DNA from 2 places in the Cellulosimicrobium sp. NPDC055967 genome. Region 2 is predicted to be linked to the other one. Evidence: riboswitches for the same ligand, from Rfam matches in the RefSeq annotation. Region 2 holds a riboswitch; the other holds the start of a gene.

Region 1 (4,383 bases), on a different contig from region 2:
GGTCCCGGAGTCTCAGCTCCCGGCGCGTCAGGTCCCGGAGTCTCCGCTCCCGGCGCGTCAGGTTCCGGAGTCTCCGCTCCCGGCGCGTCAGGTTCCGGCGCGTCGAGAGCCGGGACGGGCTCGACGGCGGTGTCCGCCCCGGGCGCACCCGCGTCCGGTCCCGCTGCTGCCGGCTCGGGGGCGCGCGCCGGCCCGGCCACCGGGCGTGCCGTCGCCTCGATGGCGGCGATCCGCCCGCGCTCGTCGAACCGGACGGTCACGCTCCCGTCAGGCACGGCGAGCTCGACCGCGCCGTCGCCCTCCGTCGTCCCGAGGCCGCGCGCGGCCGCGTACGACGCGACCGCCCGCCGGTGGTCGACGACCGTGACGGACAGCAGACCCTCGCTCAGCACCCGCACGACGCGCGGCACGCTCGGAGCGGGCAGCGCGAGGTCGTCGGCGTCGAGGAGGAACCACGCGCGCGTCCCGCCACCGACGGGACCGCTGTAGTGGGTCCAGGAACCGGTGACGGCCTTCGCCGCGAGCGCGAGCCGGTACGGGAGGTCGTCGGCGAGCGGCAGCTCCGCGTCGGTCGCCTCGCGCAGACCGGTCTCGCGGGTCTTCTCGGCCGCGCGCAGCACGTCCTCGGGGAAGTCGTTGACGTTGTTCCACGCCCACATCCAGCTCCCGGGGCCGGGCGCGGCCGTGCCGAGGAACTGGAGCCGGCACGTCGTCGTCCCGCCGTCCGGCGCGGTGAAGGTGAACGTCCCCGTGGCCATCTCGGCGCCCCACGCGTCGTCGCCGTGGCGGTCCACGAGGTGGAGCTGGTGCTCGTGCGAGAGGAACGCGGCGTCGTCGACGAGCTCCTGGAGGGCCGGGGCGGTCTGCTCTGCCGTGCCGTGCGCGGTCTGCGGCTCCGTCATCCCTCGACGGTAGCGGCGCCCGCCTCGCCGCGCCGGGGCGCGACACGCGGTGCCGCCCAGGAGCCGGCCAGGTGCCGGCCCGGCGCCGGCCGCGCGTCAGCCGGTGCGGCGGGCCCCGCGGGGCTCAGGCCGCGAGGAGCAGGACGTCGGCGGCGCGCGGGGTCGGCCGCGCCGCGAGCGCCGGGCTCGCGAGCGTGGTGCGCGCGACCGGGAGGTCGCGCACGGGCTCGCCGGCGGGTGCGGGGTGCCGGGGCGCGGAGGGCGCACCGCGCTCCCGGACGGAGGAGAGCACGCGCACCGGGGCGACGGGGCGCAGCTCTTCGCCCGTGCGGGCCACGAGGTCCACGAGGCGCAGGCCGAGGGCGCCGCAGACGGCGGCCAGGACCTCGGACGACGCCTCCTTGCGGCCGCGCTCCACCTCGGACAGGTAGGCGGTCGAGACCCGTGCGGCAGCCGCGACGTCCACGAGCGTCCGCCCCTGCCCGAGCCGGGCCCGCCGGAGGATCCCGCCGATGACGTGCCGCAGGAGCGGCTCCGGCCGCCCGCCCTTCCGGGACCGGGGGCTCGCCGGGACCGCGTCCGGCACCGCGTCCGGCACTGCGTCCGGCACCGCTCTCGGCACCGGGTCCGGCGCCGGTCTCGGCACTGCGATCGGCACCGGGCCCGGCACCGCGCTCGTCGTGTCCATGCGGTCACGCTACCCGCGCCCTCGCCCGGGTGCCGAGGCACCCGGGCGAGGATCTGCTGCTGGCGTAAGGCCCGACGTCGGGCCTCACCGGTCCGGGAGGGACGTCACCAGCGCTCGAGCGACCACGCCATCTGCCAGAACCGGATCTCGTGCCGGCAGCTCAGCTCGAACGCGCGCTCCATGCGGGCGCGCTCCGCCTCGCCCGCGTCGGCGGCGAGCGCGTCGAGACGCTCGCGCAGGTCGGCCAGGACCCCCTCGGTGCGCTCGGCGGCGTAGAACTCCCACCAGCCCGCGAGCGGGTGGTCGTCCGCGATCGCGCCGGGCGTCGTCTCGCGCTCGGCGAGCCAGAACCGCCGCGCCGACCAGATGTAGGTCCACGGGCACGGCAGGAGCGCGGCGAGCAGCACGCCGAGGGAGTCGCGGCCCGCGGCGAGCATGTGGTCGACGTACGCCTGCGCGCTCGGGGCGAGGCGGTTCGTCTGCGCCTCCTCGTACGTCACGCCGAGGAAGTCGCACATCGCGTGGTGCGCGTGCGACTCGTCGTCGAGCAGGAACCCGGCCTTCTCGTGGAAGTACGCGGCCCAGTCACGGTCCGGCGCGAGCGCCATGCCGAGCCCGTAGCAGCGCAGGTACGCCGTGAGGTACTGGTGGTCCTGGCCGACGTAGTGCCGCACCGCGGCCGGCTCGACCGACCCGTCGCGCAGCCCGGCGAGGAACGGGTGGTCGTAGAACTCGTCGAAGAGGTGCGCGTACCGGCGCGCGAGGTCGACCGTGAAGCCGGTCTCCCCCGGCCGGACGAGTGCGGTCGGGTCGTCCGCGAGGACAGGGTTCAGGGTGATGGCAGCAGGCGTCGTCATGCCCACGTTCCTCCGCTCGTGCTAGCGAGATCAGGTTCGACGGGTCCGGGCGGCCGTACCGCTCGTCTCAGTCCCTCGGCCCGGCTGCCCGGGCGGGACGCCCCGCGTGGTTCGCCGCGACCCTAGCAAGGAAGCGCGGCCCGCGCCGGGAGCGTCCGGCGACGTGTGGAATATAGTTGTAGCAACAACAAGTTGGAGCAGACATGACCACGAGCACCCCGGGCGCGGCGACCGACCGCCTCCTGTCCCCGTCCACGAGCATGGACGCCGTCACGCTGCGCGTCGGCGACCTCGAGCAGATGACGTCCTACTACACGGGCGCGTTCGCGCTGGCCCCGCTCGAGGAGCGCTCGCGCGGCACCGAGGTGCACCGCGTCCTCGGCCGCGGCACGACGCCCATGCTGCGGCTCGTGCACACGCCCGGCCTGCCCGCCGTCGACCGGCGTCAGGCCGGCCTGTTCCACACCGCGTTCCTGTTCGACGACGCGGCGAGCCTCGCCGCGACCGTCTACCGGGCCGCGCAGGACCGTCGCGGGGCGTTCGTCGGGTCGAGCGACCACCTCGTCAGCGAGGCGTTCTACTTCACCGACCCCGAGGGGAACGGGGTCGAGCTGTACACCGACCGCCCCCGCGAGACGTGGGTCCGCGAGCGCGGCCAGATCGTCATGGCGACCGAGTACCTGGACCCGAACGCGTACCTGCGCACGCACCTCGACCAGGAGACGTTCGACGCCGGGCCCGCGCTCGCCGGTCGCGTGGGGCACGTCCACCTCCAGGTCGGCGACATCGCGACCGCCCACGACTTCTACGTCGACGCCGTCGGGTTCGAGGCCACGGTCACCGAGTACAGCGGCGCCCTGTTCGCGTCCGCCGGCGGGTACCACCACCACGTCGCGATGAACGTCTGGAACAGCGCCGGCGCCGGCCCGCGCGCCGCGAGCCTCGGGCTCGGCGACGTCGCGGTCACCGTCCCCGGCCGCGACGACCTCGACGCGCTCGTCGCCCGCCTGCGGGCCCGCGGCCTGCAGCACGCCGACGACGGCCGCTCCGTCGTCGTGCACGACCCGTGGGGCACGCGCGTCACGCTGGCCGTGCCCGGCACGACGACCGACGAGCTGCTCGCGCGATGAGCGCCCCGTCCACCCTCGTCGCGGTCCGGTCCGACGCGGACCCGGCGGACCCGACCACCGCGGGGCCCGTCGTCGTGCTGCTGCACGGGTTCGGCTCGCACGAGCACGACCTCGCGGGCCTGGGCCCGCACCTGGGCGCGCCCTGGGTCTCGCTGCGCGCCCCGCTCCCCCTCCCCCACGGCGGCTTCGCCTGGTTCCCGATCGTCACGCCGGGCGACCCCGACCCGGAGCCCGTGGCGCGCGCGACCGAGGCCGCCTGGGCCTGGGTCGACGCCGAGCTCGGGCCCGAGCGGCAGGTCGTCCCCGTCGGGTTCTCCCAGGGCGGGCTCATGGCGACGCAGCTCCTGCGCACGCGCCCCGAGCGTGTGGCGGCGACCGTCGTCCTCGGCGGGTTCGTCCAAGGCGCGGAGCAGCCCGCCGACGCCGCGCTCGCCGCGTCCCGGCCGCCCGTGTTCTGGGGCCGCGGTGCCGAGGACCGCGTCATCGCGCCGCACGCGATCGAGCGGACGGCCGCGTGGCTGCCCGGCCGCTCGACGCTCGTCGAGCGCGTCTACCCCGGCCTCGCGCACGGCATCGACGCGCGCGAGCTCGCCGAGGTCCGGGCGTTCCTCGACGACGCCCTGGGGCGGACCGCCGCCTGACCGCAGGCGCGGGCGGCCGACCCCGACGGCGGGGCGGAACAGGTCCGGGGCGGGGGCCCGGCGCCGGGCGCGCACGATGGGAGCACCCAGCCGTGCGCACCGAGGAGCCAGGCCGATGTTCCGCAGCCTCTTCCCGATCCTCTCCGTGGCCGACGTGGAGCGGTC
Region 2 (4,383 bases):
TCTCGGAGTAGACCTTGGCCTCGCGCACGCGGCGCGCGATGAGCTGCGCGTACTGGGCGCCGAAGTCGACGACGAGCACGGGGCGCGGGGTCGCGGCGACCTCGGCGGTGGTGGGGGTGTCGGGAGCGGTGGCGGGTGACGTCACCGCTCCAGGATAGTCGCCGCGCGGCGGGCGACCGTCACGCGTCTCAGGCGCCGGCGCGCTCGCCCGCTCGCGCGGCGGCTCGTCCTGCCACGCGCTCGCGCAGGGCGCGCGCGGCACGCTCCGGGTCCGGCGCCTGCGTGATCGCCCGCACCACGACGACGCGGTCCGCCCCGGCGTCGAGCACCGCGTCGAGCCGGTCCGGGTCCACCCCGCCGATCGCGAACCACGGCGTGCCCGGCCGCGTCGCGGCGACCGCGCGCAGCAGGTCGAGCCCGACGGCGGCACGCCCCGGCTTGGTGGGCGTCGCCCACAGCGGGCCCACGCAGAAGTAGTCGACGCCCGGGTCGGCCTCGGCCGCGGCCGCCTGCTCGGCCGAGTGCGTGGACCGGCCGAGCACGGGGTCCGGGCCCAGCAGGGCGCGCACCGCAGGCACCGGCAGGTCCCCCTGGCCCATGTGGACGACGGGCGCGCCCGCGAGCCGTGCGACGTCGGCCCGGTCGTTCACCGCCCACAGGGCGCCGTGCTCCGCCGCGACCCGCGCGACGAGCTCCTGGAGCTCGAGCTCGCGCGCCACGTCGAGCGTCTTGTCGCGCAGCTGGACCACGTCGACCCCGCCCGCGAGCGCCGCCCGCAGGAAGTCCTCGAGGTCGCCGCGCTCCTCGCGCGCGTCGGTGCACAGGTAGAGGCGCGCGTCGGCGAGGCGGGCGCGCGCGTCGTCCGGTGCCGGCACGACGGGGTGCGCGGGCGTGGCGAAGGTCTCGGTGCTCACCCGCCGGAGCCTAGCCGCGCCCGCTCCCCCGCGCGGGTACTGTGGCCGACAGCACGGGAGCCCCGCACGGGGCTGAGAGGGCGTCGGAGCCGACCGTCGAACCTGATCTGGGTCATGCCAGCGAAGGGAGCGCGCATGCACACCCCTGTCCGTCCCGAGCCCCGCCCGCCGGGAGCCGGTCCTGCCGTGCCCGACGGCGCGCGCGACGTCGTCGTCGTGGGCGGTGGGATCGTGGGGCTCGCCGTGGCGTGGCGCGCCGCGCGCGCCGGTCTGACGGTCACGGTGCTGGACCCGTCGCCGGGCGACGGCGCGACGCGCGCCGCCGCCGGCATGCTCGCCCCGGTCACGGAGGCCGACTTCGGCGAGGACGACGCGCTGCGCCTGCACCTCGCGGCCGCCGGAGCCTGGCCCGGCTTCGCCGCCGACCTGCGCGCCGCGACGGGGGCCGACGTCGGGCTGCGCACCGCAGGTACCCTCACCCTCGCGTACGACGCCGACGACCTCGCGCTGCTCCGCCGCGTCCTCGCCCTCCACGCGGCGCACGGCCTGGCCTCGCGCGAGCTCACCGTCGCCGACGCGCGCCGGCGCGAGCCGTACCTCGGCCCCCGGGTCGCGGGCGCGGCGTGGGCGCCCGCCGACCACGCGGTCGACCCCCGCGCGACGCACGCGGCGCTGCTCGGCGCGCTCGACGTCGCCCCCGGCGCGGGCTCCGGGGCGGGTGCGCCCGCGGGCGGGGACGGCCGTGCCGGGGTGCGCGCCGTCGTCGTGCGGGCGTCGGCGACGCGGCTCGCGGTCGACCCGGCCGGGCGCGTCGTGGGCGTGCACGACGACGGGGGCCGGCTCCACGCGGCCGGTGCCGTCGTCGTCGCGGCGGGCTGGGAGTCCGGCGCGCTGCTCGCGGACGTGCCAGGCGTCGTCGTACCGACGCGACCGGTCAAGGGGCAGACGCTGCGCCTCGACGCCGGGCCGGACCTCGCGCTGGAGCACGTGGTGCGCGGGGTCGTGCAGGGGCGGCCCGTGTACGTCGTGCCGCGCGACCCCGTACCCGACGGGCAGGGTCACGGCTGCGCGGGGCACCGGGAGGTCGTCGTCGGCGCGACGACCGAGGAGAACCCGGACGACCGCCGCGCGACCGCCGGCGGCGTCTTCGCCCTGCTGCGCGACGCGCGCGCCCTCCTGCCCGGGATCGACGAGGCCGCGCTCGTCGACGTGACCCCGCGTGCGCGGCCCGCGACCCCGGACAACCTGCCGCTCGTCGGCCCGACCGCCGTCCCCGGCCTGCACCTCGCGACCGGACACGGGCGCAACGGCATCCTCCTCGCGCCGCTCACCGCCGACGCGGTCGTCGCCGGCCTCACCGGCACCGCACTCCAGCCCACCGTCGCGGTCGCCCTCGCCCCGACCCGCACCGACCGCTTCGCCGAACCCGGGCTCTCTCCCCACGGCGCGCCCGACCTGGGGAACGATCCCGGGTTCGGCACCGGCCGGGCGGGCGCCTTCTCCACGACGACACCGAGGTGATTCCCGTGACCCCACCCGTTCCGACCGCGCTCGTCAACGGCGAGCCGTACCCGCTCGACGCGCCCGTGCACCTCGAGCAGCTCGTCGCGGCGCTCGTGCCCGCATACGTCGCCGACGGGACGCCGCAAGGCGTCGCCGTCGCCGTGGACGACGCCGTCGTGCCGCGCGGCTCCTGGGCGACGACCGTCGTCGCGCCCGGCGACCGCATCGAGATCGTGACCGCCGTCCAGGGCGGCTGAGGAGGACCCGTGACCACGACCGACACCACCCCGCGCCGCGCCGCGGAAGGCGACGGCCTCGCCGACGACCCGCTCGTCGTCGCCGGCACGACGATCGGCTCCCGCCTCGTCATGGGGACGGGCGGGGCGGCGAACCTGCTCACGCTCGAGGACGCGCTCGTCGCGTCGGGCACCGCGCTGACGACCGTCGCGATGCGCCGCGTCGCGGTGCGCGCGGGCGGCGATGCCAGCCCCGACGCCGGGATCTGGGCGCTGCTCGCGCGCCTCGGCATCCGCGCGCTGCCCAACACCGCCGGGTGCTTCTCGGTGCGCGAGGCCGTGCTCACCGCGCACCTCGCGCGCGAGGCGTGCGGCACCGAGTGGGTCAAGCTCGAGGTGATCGCGGACGACGTCACGCTCCTGCCCGACCCCGTCGGTCTCGTCGAGGCGGCCGAGCAGCTCGTGCGCGACGGGTTCGTCGTGCTTCCCTACACGAACGACGACCCGATCCTCGCGCGCCGGCTCGAGGACGTCGGGTGCGCCGCCGTCATGCCTCTCGGCGCGCCGATCGGCACCGGCCTCGGCATCCTCAACCCCCGCAACATCGAGGCGATCGCCACCGCGGCCCGCGTACCCGTGATCCTTGACGCGGGGATCGGGACGGCGTCGGACGCCGCGCAGGCGATGGAGCTCGGGTGCGACGGCGTCCTGCTCGCGACCGCCGTCACGCGCGCCGCCGACCCGGTCCGCATGGCGCACGCCATGCGCCTCGCCGTCGAGTCCGGCCGCCTCGCCGCCGGCGCCGGCCGCATCCCCCGCCGCGAGGGCGCCCTCGCGAGCTCGTCCCCCCAGGGCCGCCTCGACCTCGCCCTGTGACAGCGAAGCCGGGCGGCGGGGGGCTACCTGCTGTCGATCCGGCCGAGCGCCGTACCGCTCTCGGCCAGCGCCGCGGCAGCCCGCGCCCATCCGACATCAGCCGGGTCGAGCGCGCTGCGCAGATAGGCGGTGGTCAGCCGCTGCAGCACCGCGACCCGCTCGGGGTTCTCGTCGGTGGTCTCGGCCGCCTCCCAGCCCGGGATGCCGCCCAGGGAGTGCTCGGCGCCGGACAGGGTCAGCAGGTCCGTGGCTCCCGGGCTCTGGACGTAGGCGTCGGTGAACCAGTCCGGGCCACGGCTGGACATCGCCGACTGGTCGCGGTCGCCGGCCACGACGAGCGTGGGCGTGGTCAGCTCGGCGAACGAGGGGTTCATGAAGGGGAAGTGCTGCCGGGCGAACGGGTGCAGCTCGTCGCCTCCGATCCCGGTCGCTGCCAGGAGCACGCCGGCCCGCACCCGCCCGTCCGAGCGGTCCTGGCCTGGCTCGCCCGTGCCGTCGAGGACGCGGGCGCCGAGCAGCATCTGCACCGTCTGGGCGCCCCAGGAGTGCCCGACCGCGACGACCCGGCCGGGATCGACCCGTCCGACGAGGTCCGGCACGGCACGCTCGATCGTCTCGAGCTGGTCCACGGCCCGCACGAGGTCGGCGTGACGCTCGAGCCAGACCTGAGCGAAAGCGGGATGGTCGAACCCGATGCCGTCGCGGCGCGAGTCCAGGTGGGAAGGCTGCACGACGACGAACCCGCGAGAGGCCCAGAAACCTGCCAGCGGTGCGTACCCGTCGAACGACCACCCGTTGCCGTGCGAGAAGAGCAGCACCGGAAGGTCCTGCCCGGACACGGGGGCGGAGACGCG

What was found. A riboswitch is a leader RNA that binds a small molecule or an ion and turns the genes downstream of it on or off. The one in region 2 is predicted to bind thiamine pyrophosphate.
Region 1: linked by a shared signal. The riboswitch ahead of ACFC2L_RS19780 (TenA family protein) and the one ahead of ACFC2L_RS18250 (FAD-dependent oxidoreductase) in region 2 are both predicted to bind thiamine pyrophosphate.

Annotation. Positions count from the first base shown of each region.
Region 1 is NZ_JBHJYJ010000026.1:4,245-8,627, reverse strand. Features, by position in the region: gene ACFC2L_RS19790 (DUF6882 domain-containing protein) at 1-902, opposite strand, end outside; gene ACFC2L_RS19785 (helix-turn-helix domain-containing protein) at 1,027-1,590, opposite strand; gene ACFC2L_RS19780 (TenA family protein) at 1,695-2,447, opposite strand; TPP riboswitch at 2,438-2,562, opposite strand; gene ACFC2L_RS19775 (VOC family protein) at 2,651-3,577, shown strand; gene ACFC2L_RS19770 (alpha/beta hydrolase) at 3,574-4,218, shown strand; gene ACFC2L_RS19765 (VOC family protein) at 4,334-4,383, shown strand, end outside.
Region 2 is NZ_JBHJYJ010000019.1:33,193-37,575, reverse strand. Features, by position in the region: gene guaA (glutamine-hydrolyzing GMP synthase) at 1-145, opposite strand, end outside; gene thiE (thiamine phosphate synthase) at 189-914, opposite strand; TPP riboswitch at 966-1,045, shown strand; gene ACFC2L_RS18250 (FAD-dependent oxidoreductase) at 1,050-2,435, shown strand; gene thiS (sulfur carrier protein ThiS) at 2,441-2,674, shown strand; gene ACFC2L_RS18240 (thiazole synthase) at 2,684-3,529, shown strand; gene ACFC2L_RS18235 (alpha/beta hydrolase family protein) at 3,553-4,383, opposite strand, start outside.